DNA from 2 places in the Paenibacillus terrisolis genome. Region 1 is predicted to be linked to the other one. Evidence: predicted binding sites of a transcription regulator. Region 1 holds the regulator's gene; the other holds the start of a gene.
What was found. The regulator Rex, encoded in region 1, represses fermentation and respiration genes when NADH is low (regulators of the CRP and FNR family bind a similar motif). The targets are predictions, from matches to a motif close to TTGTGAAATATTTCACAA.
Positions count from the first base shown of each region.

Region 2: a site for Rex is predicted at 2,339-2,356, ahead of ACI48K_RS18165 (phosphoketolase family protein). Genes of this name have one in related genera too.

Region 1 is NZ_JBKFGG010000012.1:19,897-27,411, reverse strand. Features, by position in the region: gene ACI48K_RS12350 (cell wall elongation regulator TseB-like domain-containing protein) at 1-422, opposite strand, end outside; gene ACI48K_RS12345 (amidohydrolase) at 489-1,787, opposite strand; gene ACI48K_RS12340 (redox-sensing transcriptional repressor Rex) at 1,777-2,427, opposite strand; gene dinG (ATP-dependent DNA helicase DinG) at 2,470-5,331, opposite strand; gene ACI48K_RS12330 (hypothetical protein) at 5,495-6,127, opposite strand; gene panD (aspartate 1-decarboxylase) at 6,275-6,658, opposite strand; gene panC (pantoate--beta-alanine ligase) at 6,651-7,515, opposite strand, start outside.
Region 2 is NZ_JBKFGG010000024.1:77,978-85,492, reverse strand. Features, by position in the region: gene ACI48K_RS18175 (DUF2785 domain-containing protein) at 1-444, shown strand, start outside; gene ACI48K_RS18170 (GntR family transcriptional regulator) at 623-1,348, shown strand; gene ACI48K_RS18165 (phosphoketolase family protein) at 2,392-4,776, shown strand; gene ACI48K_RS18160 (GNAT family N-acetyltransferase) at 4,962-5,468, shown strand; gene ACI48K_RS18155 (GH36-type glycosyl hydrolase domain-containing protein) at 6,271-7,515, shown strand, end outside.

The DNA.
Region 1 (7,515 bases):
TAATAATGATGGTCCTTTTCTTTGTAGAACAGCTGCCACACGAGCTGCTCGTTATAAATGCCCGGCATGAGCCGAACAACCTTGATGCCCGGGAACTGCTCTTTAATGACCGCGCGGATTTGGCTTTCCGACTTGCCTTCGGACATCGGCTTAACGATCGCGTCTTTGCTGTCCCGAAGCCACACCATTTCATCCTGTCCCGACTCGTTTTTGCCTTCCACGACCCAGATCACTTCGTCCCAGACCGACTTCCACACCTGTTTCGCTTCGGTTAGGTCCGTCTCCCGCTTGGCCTCGCGGATAGCGGTGTTCTCGGCTTTCCACGTATCCTCATGAATGTATACATAAAAGCGGTTAAGGCCAATGATCACAAGCAGCAGGAGTATGATCGAGAGCAGGATCCATTTGGTTCTGTTCTTCAACCTTCTCTTCCTTTCCCCTGGTTGACGGCTTAAGCGGAGATCTCTCGGCTCACGTCCCCTCGTTTGCTAGCGGGCGAGCAGCCCTTCAAAAGCCGCCTGGGCCTCGTAACGCACCCGTTCCTCGTCGAGCGTCAGACAGGCGCCATGCTTGATCACCTGTTTGCCGTTGACCCATACATGTTCAACATCCTTCGGGCTCGCCGAGTAGACGATATGGGAAATAAAATCGATCTTCGGTATGAAATGGGCCTGCTCCGTGTTAACGGCGATAAAGTCCGCTTTCATGCCCGCGGCCAGTTTCCCTGTATTGGGCAGGAACACCGACTTTGCGCCGTACTCCGTTCCCATCTTGAGCGCTTCTATGGCAGGCACAGCGGTAGGGTCACCGGAAACGCCTTTGTGGATCAAAGCCGCCAGGCGAATCTCCTCGATCATATCGAGGTTGTTATTGCTTGCCGCGCCGTCCGTCCCAAGGGAGACGACGACCCCTTTTTGCAGCAGTTCCGGCACACGGGCAACCCCGCTCGCAAGCTTCAAATTGCTGCCCGGATTATGGGAAATGGCCACGTCATGCGCAGCCAGAATCTCAATTTCCTCATCGGTCAAATGCACCGCATGGGCAAGCAGCGTCGGCCGTGAGAACATCCCGAGATTCAGCAGGTGCTGGACCGGACGAACACCGTAATCGGCCACGTTTTGCTCCACTTCCGCCCTCGTTTCGGACATATGCGTATGCATCGGCAGGTCGAGATCATGCGCCGCCTGTACAAACTTTTCGATATAATCCGGCGGGCAAGTGTAGGGAGCGTGCGGCGACAGCATCGTTGTGATTCGGCCGTCCGCTTTGCCGTTCCAATTCACCGCAAAATCGACCGCTTCCTTCAGCTTCATGTCCTGCACGTCCGGCGGGCACAACCCAATCGCTCCGCGCATCAATACGCCGCGAATTCCGGATTCTTCCACCACTTTGGCCACTTCATCCATGTGATCGTACATATCGAGGAAGGTCGTCGTTCCGCCCTTCAGCATTTCCAGGACGGACAGCGCCGTCCCGGCATGCACGTCGCTTGCGGTAAACTTGGCTTCCATCGGCCATACTTTCTCCTGAAGCCAAGTTTGCAGCACCATATCGTCCCCGTAACCGCGAAGCAGCGACATCGCCGCATGGCCGTGAGTGTTGATCAGACCGGGCAGGAACAACAGGCCTTTTCCGTCAAAGGTCTCTGCGCCTTCCACGCCTTCCGGGCGCTGCTCCCCAATGTACGTAATCATATCGCCTTCAACCAGCATATATCCGTGAATCACGGGACGACCTTCGTCCAAAACGGCGAAGGTCCCGTTTTTAATTAACCACTTACGACTCATAAACGGCTTGTTCCTTTCCATTTTCCAAATAATACGCCAAGCTGAGCAGATCCGTCGTAAAATCGGCCGCGTGAATTCTTACTTCCGACGGCACTTTCAGGATCGTTGGCGCGAAGTTGAGAATCGCTCCGATTCCGGCGGCAACCAGCTGATCCGCAACGCGTTGAGCTTCAAAATCCGGCACGGTGATAATCCCAATGCGCACATGCTTCTCGCGAACCGTTTCAACGAGCTCATCGATCGGCTGAATCGTAATGTTGTTGATCTGCTTGCCGATTTTGGCCGGAGAAGCGTCGAACACCGCTACGATTTTCATATTGTCCTTCAGATAAGCATTATAATTGGAAAGCGCCTGACCAAGATTACCGGCACCCACCAAAGCTACGTTGATTTGCTGGTCCAGATTTAAGATTTGCTGGATTTTTTCGATCAGATAAGCCACATCGTAACCGATGCCCTTGCGTCCGAAATCGCCGAAATAAGCGAGATCCTTGCGAATTTGCGCCGGATTGAGATCCAGCTTCTGGCCCAGTTCCTGCGAGGATACCGTTGGCACCTCGCGACGGCTCAATTCATTTAAAAAACGCAGATATACCGGCAATCTTCGAACAACGGCATCGGAAATTTTATCAGATTTCATACATTTTTCCCCCTCATTTGGCGCGAGTATGAACCGCAAAGCTTATTGCGGCTCACCGGCATTGAGCCATTCCGAAATGCGCGGAACCATTTGCCCGAGGGGCATATGCTCCATCTTCGGTCCGGGTAAAGAATATAAAAAATACTTTCCGTAGTAGGATTCCAAGATGCGGGTATCATAAACAACCACGATGCCGCGATCCTGCGACGAGCGGACAAGCCGGCCGAATCCCTGCTTGAAGCGGATGACCGCCTGCGGCACGGACAGCTTCATAAAAGGATTTTTCTTCTCCCGCTGAAGCCGTTCGCTCTTCGCCTCCACGAGCGGATGGTTGGGGGGCTGGAAGGGCAGACGGACAATGGCCAGGCTCGTCAAAGCTTCGCCGGGGATATCGACCCCTTCCCAAAAACTGCTGGTGCCAAGCAGCACGGATGCGTTTTGGCCTTGGAAACGGCGGGTCAGCTTGGTGCGGCTGCCGCTGTCCATCCCTTGACCGATGACGGTAATACCTTGCTCCGACAAAAGGTCCTTTAGTGGATCGTATACCTGCCTCAGCATGCGGTAAGAAGTAAACAGCACCAGCATGCGTCCCTGCGTAGCGACAGCCGTATCCGCCAGCGATCGCACCAGCGTACTGACGAAATGATCGTCTCCCACGCTTCCCTTGACGCTTGGGAAGTCCCGCGGGATGACCAGCAGCGCCTGATCCCGGTAGTTAAACGGCGAAGGGAGCATCGATGTCAACAGCCTGTCTTCGGAGGCAGCCTCCGTTAGTCCCAACTGCTCAATCATATATTGAAACGATTTATCGACGGAAAGAGTTGCCGAAGTCATCACAACGCTTTTTTTCTTGTCGAAAAAATACTCCTTCAGCTGAGCGCTTACATCGATCGGCACGGCGTAAATTTGCAGCGAGCGGCTGCGGTAATTCCCGTTTCCTTCGATCCAATATACCGTTTCTTCATTCTCCAGCTTCATAAAGAAGCGCAGCGACTCGCGTTCGCTCGCCAAATCCTTGAACAATCCGCTGATATCCGTTAACAGGCTTTCGGAGCCGAAATCGTCCTGCTCTTCCCGGATCTGGCTCAGCATCCGTTCTCCCTGGCGAAGCACGTCTCCGAGCGTGACGTAAATCTGATTCTCCAGCGCCGCAAGCGAATCCCAGTCCTTGGGCTTCTTATGCGGAAGCAGCCGGTAAACGAATTGTCCCGGGTCGCCCGGAGCGGCGTCGCTCCGCTCCGGCATTAGCGCGAAGAGCAGATCGCTCAGCTTGTCCCAGCTCTCCTTCACATCCACCAGCGAGGGATAAATATTGTCGATGACGGAACACCACTGGAGCGAATTTTCATTTGCCGCGCTTTGTAGCGCCATTCTAAGATTAGCCAACTGCCCTGTTTTGCTGTCCTTGAACAGCCGGGTCAACGTGTGAACGACCGTAAAATATTTCATATGAAGGCCAAGATGCTTGCCGGCCACATCTTCCAGATGATGCGCTTCGTCGATCACCAGCCGCTCGTAGCCGGGCAAAAGCTGATGTCCCGCCTGAATGTCCGTAAACAATTTAGAATGGTTCGTAATGACCACATCCGCAACCCCGGCTTCATGCTTGGCCCTATGGTAGAAGCACTTGCGGAACCACGGGCAATTGCGGCCCAGGCACGAATCCGATTCGCTCGCAACCGTTTCCCAAAAATCGCCGCCGCGGTTTCCCAGGTTGAGCTCTTCGTCGTCCCCGTTTTCCGTTTGCGTCAGCCACACAATCATTTGCGCGGCCGTCATCACCTCTTCTTTTGGCGTCGCAAAATCCCTTTTGTTAACTTTATGTTCAAATTTGCGCAAGCACAAATAATGCTGCCTTCCTTTAAACACCGCCGCCCGAAACGGAAAAGGAACCGCTTCCGTCAAAAGCGGAACATCCCTCTCCCTTAGCTGTTCCTGAAGATTGATGGTGTGCGTGCTGATCATGACCTTCTCGTCGTTTTTGACGCTGTGATAAATGGCGGGCAGAAGATAGCCGAGCGATTTTCCCGTTCCGGTACCGGCTTCCACCAGCAGATGCTTATCTTCGGCAAACGCCTGCATCACTTCTTCCAGCATCATGTTCTGCGCTTCGCGCTCTTCGTATTGGGGCAGTCTTTCTTTAAGCCGTTCCCGCACCTGCTCCATGAATTGTCCGAAGCTTAGGTCTTCCAGCGGATTGTAAGCCGCAGGATCCCGGGGAGGTTCGATATCCAGCCAATCTTCTACGCGCAAGGCGAACTGGCGATAGTAGGTAAACCCGGCGGCGTTCGGCTCGGTTTCCTGCTCCTTAAGCTGAACCATGGCGTCAAAAAACCAGCCCAAATCGCTGTCTTCCCCAGCGAACAGATTGGATAACCGCTGCAGAGTCAGCAAGGGCAGACCGGATATTTCCTCAAGACATTTGAGGAAAATCAACGCTGTTGCAAGTGCGTCGCTGTCCGCCTGATGAGGACGTTCATGCTGCACTTCGAACTCCGAGGCGACAAGGCCAAGCTGGTAAGAAGTCAGCGAAGGAAACAGGATTTTCAAAAAATCCATTGTATCTAGGATACGTCCAGTAAAGGGCAGATATCCCGTTTTATCTAAAGCGCTCTGCAAATAGTTGAAATCAAAGGCTACGTTATGGCCAACGAGAACAACATCGTCGAGGAGCGGAACCATCTCCATCATCACATCGTCCAAACCCGGGGCATCTTTGACGTCGTCTTCGGTGATCCCCGTAAGCCCCGTTATGAACGGGGGAATCGGAATACCCGGATTGACAAAGGAATGATACACTTGGGAGACGGTTAAATCTGGTTCTATAATGGCAAGCCCAACCTGAATGATTTCATCGGTGGACTGGTTACCCGTCGTTTCGAAATCGAGTACAGCATATTTCATTGCGCTCATAAGTCCCTTTCATTCCATTCTCAATTATCAGCATAACAGAAGAATGACAATTTGAAAATTGATGGGGGAAGAATATGTAATTATAATCACAAAAGAAAAGCAATGCGCCCGCTCCGTTGAGCGGAAAAACGCATTGCTTCTAGGGCAGATGATTTTACAATAATGAAGTCAGTTCATTGCCATAATACAGCTTCCCGGAACTATGCATACAGGCCTCCAAATTGGCCAAAGGTTCGGGAAGGGACGGATCGCTTTGATGGGCCAGCATGAAATATTCCTTTGCTTTGGCGCGGATTCCTTTCTGGGCTTCGATGCAACCCAAAGCGTTGTAAATGATGGAACGAAGCCTTTTGCTGGTAGCCGTTCCAAGCACGCGCTGAAACTGAACCGCCGCCGATTCGCTTTTGCCCATATGCAAATAACACATTGCCAAATAAGTCCGCCCGATAAAACTGTCGGGAAATTGCAGCAGCACCTGCTCAAACTGATTTAATGCCTGCGGGAACATAAGCAGCTTGTAGTAGCCCTGCCCCTTGACATAAGCATCCGTGTTCATTTCGGGCATAGCCGGTTCTTCCCCGCCGTCAAGATTGCCCCATCTTTGCCGCATGATTCCCATCTTTTCTTCAAACCCAAGCCATTCCTCGATAATTCCGTCGCTCATATGTTTCAGAAGATGCCATTTTTCGGCGAGCTCCTGCTTTTGGGCTCCTTGAGCGAGCGGATAACGCTGAGCGATGTCATCCAACATTTCATTCATTTCCGCAAATACATGCTGAAACATCATTCGCATCCCACCCTTAACGAAAATGAAATCAGTGCGAGCCTTACATTCATTTTTTGTTCCGGGAGGGCATTTCATTCCCGCAGGCAGTAATTGCATAAAGGGCTGAGCGGGCTTGACGAAACGCTTGTTGTTAGCAAATATCAACTGTTAGCGAATGGTCGCATGCAGTTCCTGCTGCGCTTTTTCCACCGGGCGATTGTTTTCATCCACGAAGACGACAGTCGGCTTATGGCTTCTCAGCTCTTCGGCGGACATTTGGGCGTATGAGATGATGATGACATTATCCCCGGGCTGCACGAGCCGCGCCGCCGCGCCGTTCAAACAAATGACCCCGCTGTCTCTTGGCCCCGGAATGACGTAAGTTTCCAAGCGGGCTCCGTTATTGTTGTTTACGATTTGCACTTTCTCGTTTTCAAGCAGATCGGCCGCTTCCATCAAAGCTTCATCAATCGTGATACTGCCGACGTAATTCAGGTTGGCCTCCGTGACGGTGGCGCGGTGAATTTTGGATTTCATCATCGTTCTATACATAAAGAGCCACCGCTTTCTTCGTTAAAATGACGTTATCGATAAGCCTTGTTTTGCCGAACTTTACGGCCACGGCGATCAAAATTTCCGAGCCGGCATGGTCCAGCCGCTCGGAATCTTCCAACGGACGCAGTCCCGGAAACTCGGTAACTTCAACGTAATCGATATCGGCCAGCGGTTCGGACTGAATCGCACTGCGCAATTCTTCACGAAGCTGTCCCGCCGTTACGGAATCGAGCTCCACTGCTTTTACTTTCGCTTCACGCAGGCTTTTGGAAAGAATCAACGCTGCCTGGCGTTCTTCAGCGCTTAGGTATACGTTGCGGGAACTGAGCGCAAGACCGTCGCTTTCCCGAACGATTGGGCAGGGCACGATTTTGACGTCAAGGTTGAGATCCCGGACCATTTGCGCGATAACCGCAACCTGCTGAGCATCCTTTTGCCCGAAATAAGCCTGATCCGGGTCGACGATGTGAAAGAGCTTGCCGACCACGGTCGTCACGCCGTCGAAGTGGCCTGGACGCGATGCGCCGCACAGGAGCGTCGTCAGTTCTTCGACCTTGATTTTCGTTTTGGTCGGGTGCGGATACATTTCCTGTACGCTTGGCAGGAATACGGCATCCGCGCCTTCGCGTTCCGCGAGCGCCAAATCATGCTCGGCGTCGCGAGGGTAGCGCTCAAAATCCTCGTTTGGCCCAAACTGAATCGGATTGACGAAAATGCTGAGTACCACCAGGTCGCTTTCTTCCCGAGCTTTACGAAGCAGGCTGGCATGCCCTTCATGCAGATAACCCATGGTCGGGACAAGCCCTACCTTGATCTGATTGCCCCTGCCGGCGGCCGCAAAACGCTCTGCCTTG
Region 2 (7,515 bases), on a different contig from region 1:
TATTACCGGGAGGAGAATGACTTGCGCGGCTATCTTCCGGGCGGAGGATGGGCGCACAGCGCCGCTCACGGAGCGGATGCGCTCGATGAGCTGGCACAATGTCTGGAGAGCGACGACGAGACGCAGCGCGAGATTCTCGCCGTGATTCAGGGGAAGCTGCAGAACGGGAAGCATATTTTTAGCGAGCAGGAGGATGAGCGGATCGCCACGATCGTAGACACAATGATCGACAAGGGCTTGCTGTCTGCCGAGGAAATCGCCGACTGGCTCGCCGGTTTGGCGGAATGCGGGGACTGGCTGAGAAACCGCAGCCAGTACATCGCCCGGGTCAACTGTAAAAATATGATCCGCAGCCTTTATTTCCGCCGAGGGCAAGACGAGCGGAGCGAGACGATTCAAACCGCTCTGCTGGCTGCCGAAGCCGCACTGAACACTTTCCGCTAAAATCGGCGGAAGGCCTCAAAATTGTCCCGCAATCCCCACATTTTACGCTAAGTTAACACTACTCGGCATCTCCGAAAAAGGGTAAAATGGGAGATAGAAGTTGAACAGAGAAAAGTAACATGGCAAGAGTGTGAAATGTTCTTTCTATCGACCAGAACCACCCCCAAAGGAGCAAAACATGGCGCAGTTAGTGTACAAGCAAATTATCGATGACCTGAAGGCGAAGATTTTCGCCGGAAAGTTCGCCAATATGAGGCTGCCGGACGAACGGAGCCTGAGCGAGACGTACCAGGTGAGCCGGAGCTCGGTCAAGCGCGCGCTTACGAAGATGGAGAACGACGGCATTATTTTCAAAAAACGCGGGTCCGGTACTTTTATCAATCCTTTATACATAAAAAACGAATCCGTTTTCAACTACGAAGGCTCCAATCTGGGCGTCACCGACAACTTCCACATGGACGGCAAGAGGCCGAAGATCAAGGTGCTGAGCTTCGAGGTCATACCGCCGACGGAAGAGCTGCAGCGGGATTTGTTCTTGGAACCCCACGATTTCGTCTACAAGATCGTCCGCCTGCGCCTGTTCGACGACGAACCGTTCATGATCGAGACGGGCTACATTCCGATCAAAATCGTCCAGAACCTGAATCAGACCATCATTGAGGGGTCCATTTTCAATTACTTGCAGAATGCGCACAACCTGGCCGTGACCAAGTCGTTCCTGTCCATTTTTGCGGAACCCTCCAACGCGGAGGACCGGGAGCTGCTGCATCTGAAAGAAAACGAGCCGGTAGGCATCATGGAAGGGATCTTCTTCCTCGATAACGGCACGCCGTTCGAGTTCTCGCATATGCGGCTCCACTACAAATATTTGAAATTCAACACGTTTGTCTCGGTGCAATCCTGATATCCAATAAGACTGAGTAAGACCGAAAAACCATTTTCGGTCTTCAGATTGTTGAGAAACCCATGTCTTGTTTCCAAGAGTAAGTCGTCGGCAAGTGTAAGTGGCCGTCCGATTGCGGGGCTGGCTTTCGGCAAGCTCCGAAGGTTGAAGACGCCGCCATCATGCAGCGGTTCGGGCAGCCGCAGCTGGATTGTGTTTTTGCCGCAGGGCGGCGAGCGCTGAACGGGACCATCTTCGTCCAGACCCGGCCCGGCCTGGAATCAGCCTTAACCGACGCCGACCGTCACGAACGCGATGTCCCGAATGATTTGCTCGAATAGCGCCATAAATGGGCCTTATTTCACTCCAAAACCGCATTTTCCAGAAAATAGCGGCGCAAAAGGGTCTTATTTTCGGCGAAACGTCTGAAACCGGGAAAAAAAGGAGCTGCTTTGAAGAAATAAAGCCATAAAAGGGCGCTATTCCTTCAGAATGATGCCTTCCCGTGGAAATAAGGTCTTAAAAGGTCGCTATTTCAAGTGTCTGAGGGATGCGGCGTTTTGGAATGTCGTTGGGCCATTGTTGACGAGAGCATACCATTGAATATGAAGCACATTCTCGGAGTTGGTTTGGCATGTGGCAGGCTTTTTCCGCTCTGAAATAACGGTAGATTCGCAATTTTGAAGTTTCGAGCACTCGGGACAAGAAAACCCGTTTCATTGCAGGAATTGCAAGGCTGGGGCTAAGCTGGCCGGCCTTGGCTGATGAAAAAAACGTTTAAACACCCGGGGCTTAAAACACCCCGGATTTCTCGACAGCCTGAAGACCGAAAAACCATTTTCGGTCTTATTTTTTTGCCCATATGCTTAAAAATTAACTGGTTTATATTTGGTCTCCAGCAAAAAAATGACCGATTTCAGGATCGGAACCCACCATTTTTCATACTATGTTCACTTTTTCACATAATTGGACCGTATCAATTTTCCAAAAAAGTCGTTATGATATATACATAGGTGAAAATATTCACAAGCGGCCTAAAGATAAAAAACAAGGAGTGGATTCCCATGGTATTATCATTTACGGAAACGGATTACTCGTCCAAAACGTATCTGGACAAACTCGACGCTTACTGGCGCGCAACCAACTATATCTCGGTAGGACAGCTGTATTTGAAGGATAACCCGCTGCTCAGAGAACCTCTGAAGGATGCGGACGTCAAAGTGAAGCCGATCGGACACTGGGGCACGATCCCCGGCCAAAACTTTATCTACGCCCATCTGAATCGCGTCATCAACAAGTACGATCTGGACATGTTCTACATTGAAGGACCGGGCCACGGCGGCCAGGTGATGGTGTCTAACTCATATCTGGACGGAAGCTATACTGAAATCTATCCGCAAATCACGCAGGACATCCCGGGTATGAAAAAGCTGTTCAAGCAGTTCTCTTTCCCTGGCGGAATCGCCTCCCATGCCGCACCGGAAACTCCGGGGTCCATCCATGAAGGCGGCGAGCTCGGCTACTCCTTGTCCCATGGTACGGGCGCGATTCTAGATCATCCGAACCTGATCTCCGCGGTCGTTGTCGGCGACGGCGAAGCGGAAACCGGACCGCTGGCGGCTTCCTGGTTCTCGAACCGCTTCATCAACCCGATTACGGATGGCGCGGTGCTGCCGATTTTGCATCTGAACGGTTTTAAAATCAGCAACCCGACGATTCTGTCCCGCAAATCGCATGAAGAATTGACGGCTTATTTCAAAGGCATGGGCTGGGAACCCTATTTCGTGGAAGGCGAAGATCCTGCCGTTATGCACCCGGAAATGGCCAAGACATTGGATGCCATCATCGAAAAAATCCAGTCCATTCAAAAGAACGCCCGCGAGAACAACGACGCGACCCGTCCGGCCTGGCCGATGCTCGTGTTCCGTTCTCCAAAAGGCTGGACCGGTCCTAAGCAATGGGGCGGCGTGCCGAACGAGAATTCGTTCCGCGCTCACCAGGTGCCGATTCCGGTCGATCAACACAACATGCAGCACGCTCCGGCTTTGCTGGAATGGCTGAACAGCTACAGACCGCAAGAACTGTTCGACGAGAACGGCCGTCTGATCGAAGAACTGGCCGAAATCCTGCCTAAGGGCGACAAACGGATGGGCAAAAATCCGGTAACAAACGCAGGCAACCTGATCAAAGACCTGAAGCTGCCGGACTTCCGCAAATATGCGCTGGACAACTCGACTCCGGGCAAAGTCGTCGCACAAGATATGTCCGTGCTCGGCAAATATATGGCCGAAGTCGTTACATTGAACGAAGAGAACAAAAACTTCCGCATCTTCGGGCCGGACGAAACGATGTCCAACCGTTTGGGACCGGTGTTCGAAGTCACCAAACGTCAATGGATGGACAAAGTCATCGAGCCGAACGACGAATTCCTGGCTCCATATGGCCGCGTGATCGACTCTCAGCTGTCCGAACACCAAGCGGAAGGTTTGCTCGAAGGCTACGTCTTGACGGGCCGCCACGGATTTTTTGCCAGCTATGAAGCGTTCCTGCGCGTCGTCGATTCCATGATTACGCAGCACTTCAAATGGCTCCGCAAAGCGACGGATCAAAGCTGGCGCGCGGATATCCCTTCGCTGAACGTCGTAGCCACTTCAACCGTATTCCAGCAGGACCATAACGGTTATACGCATCAGGATCCGGGTCTCTTGGGCCACTTGGCCGACAAAAAACCGGAATTCATCCGCGAATATCTGCCTTCGGACGCCAACTCTTTGCTGGCCGTGTTCGACGAAGTGCTCAACGACCGCCAAAAGATCAACCTGATCGTGTCGTCCAAACATCCGCGTCCGCAATGGTTCTCGGCCGACGAAGCCAAGGAACTCGTGGACAAAGGCCTCAAGATCATCGACTGGGCCAGCACGGACAAAGGCGGGGAACCGGATATCGTTATCGCTTCCGCCGGTACGGAGCCTACGATCGAAAGCTTGGCGGCCATCTCGATCCTGCACGAAAAACTGCCTGAGCTGAAGATCCGTTACATCAACGTGGTCGACTTGCTCAAGTTGAGAAGCCAAAAGCTCGACCCTCGCGGCCTGTCCGACGAAGAGTTCGATCAGTTCTTCACGAAGGACAAACCGGTCGTGTTCGCATTCCACGGCTATGAAGGCTTGGTCAAAGACCTGTTCTTCGACCGCCATAACCATAACCTGCACGTCCACGGCTACCGCGAAAACGGCGACATCACAACGCCGTTCGATATGCGCGTGCTGAACCAAATGGACCGCTTCGACCTGGTGAAGGAAGCTGTATTGAGCCTGCCGGGGGCAAGCAAGCACCAAGTGATCGTGGCCGAAATGGACGGCATGGTGCAGAAGCATCATGCGTACATTCGCGAAGAAGGCTTCGATCTGCCGGAAGTCGAAAACTGGGTGTGGAAACCGCTGAAATAAAGTATGTAATCGACAACCAAATGGATTGATAGACCGGCATTGGCAACGATGCCGGTTTTTCTTTTTTTACACAGGCAGTTGTGCCTGAACATTGTACAATATACATAGTTTGGTGAATGACGAAGACAGCAAGATTTCAGCATATGGTTGATGAAGGTGAAAAATGTTCCAAAGGAGCGGACTCTATGCAAAATATAGACTTTCTTTCAATAGAAACGGAGAGACTCATATTAAGATTACTGACACTTGAAGACAGCGCGGAAGTTTTAAAACACTTTTCGGCAGAAGAGGTTACGAAGTTTATGGATATCTCAACATGCAAAGACCTGAAGGAAGCTGAGGAGATCATTCAGTTTCATCTTGATGATTCAGGCTGCCGTTGGGGATTGTTTGATCGGAGAGAGAGTAAGTTAATTGGAACTTTAGGATATCATTGTTGGATACCTGATGAAGCCAAAGCTGAAATAGGTTATGACCTGTCCGAGGAATATTGGGGGCAAGGGTTGATGACAGAAGCGATTCGGCCCGTGATTCGATTTGGTTTCGACGTTATGAGCTTAACTACAATTGAAGCAACGGTCGAACCGGGAAATGAAAGGTCGATTCACTTACTCCATAAATTGGGCTTCAAAAGAAAAGAGGAGCTTGTGGAAGGCCTCGTCTATTTTCACTTGGAATCATCGCATGATTAAAAATAGCCAGATGATTTTGCAGCGCGTGAAAGCCGGTATGGTGCTAAGCTTCCCAAATAGCTGCAAATCTGCAGTTATTTCCTACAGAATCGGCTCATATGGAGCAAAAACCTGCGAAAGTGCAGGTTTTTGCAAAGTGAGCGGGCCGATATAGAGCTAAACTCCCCCAATAACTGCAGATTTGCAGTTATTTCCTACGGAACCGGCCTATACCGGGCCAAAACCTGTAAAAATGCAGGTTCTGGTAGCGGGGGGGACGCTAATTGGAGGTTTAGCCCCAATCGGCGGCCGTACGGGAATGGGGCACAATCCCTCGTCATTTGAACGTTGCGTTCGATCCTTTTGGAGGCAGCCGCGCTTACACATGCTGCACATGTGCAGGGGAGTGCGAAGAAACGGGATACGGCGCCTACGATGGAATAGACAAAGCAGGAATGCCGGGTCGCCAAAACAATGAACTTGCGAGCACGGCGCTTGCGACGGAATAGCCAAAGGTTCACCGAATGTTGGCCAAACCAACTTCCTTACTAGCAACTTGCAAATATGGACGAGGAAAAGGGTCAAAATTCCGAACTTTGCACGGTACTGGCGTACGCTGCACGATGCCGGCCGAACGCTGCAAGCTAATTTTTCCTCCATGAAGTTAATCGCCCGCTAAATCTGCTTTTTTTTTAGGTTTCGCAGGCCAATCCCCAAAGTAAGCCCGTCCAATTTGGCGAGCCCGTATTGTATAATGAAAGCGTATGTAGACGATCAATAGAATGAACGACATTTAGATGATAATGAGAGAGAGGTACGAAAGATGTTGAGAGCGACGGAGGATCAAGAGTTTTACGAGTTGTCCAGTCCCACCCTGCTTCCGAAAGCATCGGGGTTTCTGTGGAACGAGAGAATGATGATCCACATGAATTGCCGCGGATATGCGGTAGCTCAGTTCATGCAGCCGGAACCGGCCAAATATTCGCACGCGCCCAATCTGGAAGCGAAGACGTTTATGCAGCCCGAACAGCCTTATTATGCGCATCATCCCGGCCGCTTCGTTTATGTGAAGGATGAAGAGACCGGAGAGATTTTCTCCGCTCCGTATGAACCTGTACGCGTGTCTGTCGACAAGTATACATTTGCAGTGGGCAAGAGCAGCATTGTCTGGAAGGTGGAGTTCAAGGGGGTGGCCGTTGAGATGAGCCTGAGCCTGCCGAAGGATGAGCCGATGGAACTCTGGAGCGTCAAGGTGAAGAATCTTTCGGGAACCAAACGCAAATTAAGCGTGTATCCATATTTTACGGTGGGGTATATGTCCTGGATGAATCAATCGGGGGCGTACAACGAGGGGCTGCAGTCGATCGTGTGCTCATCGATTACGCCATACCAGAAATACCAGGATTACGATACTATCAAGGAATTCAGCGATAAAACCTTCCTGATTCCCGATCGCGCAGCGGATTCGTGGGAAGTGAACCAGGAGGCCTTTGAAGGGGAAGGCGGCATCATGCATCCGTCCGCTCTGGAGAACGAAGAGCTGTCCCGCGGGGACGCGCTTTACGAGACGCCCGTGGCCGTGCTGCAGTACCGGATCGCGCTGGAGCCGGGGCAGGAAGAGAGCTACCGGTTTATTTTCGGCCCGGCCAAAAACGAGGAGCAAATCGCCCGCATCCAAAACGACTACTTCCGGCACAAGAACGCTGAGGGCGAGGACGGCTTCGTTCAAGCGGAGCGGGAATACGACCAGTACATCCGGGAAGGCAAAGGGAGCATTCAAATTACGACGCCGGATCCGCATCTCGACAACTTCGTGAACCACTGGCTGCCGCGCCAAATGTATTACCACGGCCAAACCAACCGTCTGACGACCGACCCGCAAACCCGCAATTACTTGCAGGATAACATGGGGATGAGCTTCATCAAACCGGAGATCGCAAGAGAGGCGTTCCTGACGGCGTTGAGCCAACAAAAAGCGAGCGGGGCGATGCCGGACGGCATTATTCTGCATCCCGACGCCGAGCTGAAGTACATTAACCAGGTGCCGCATACGGACCACTGCGTTTGG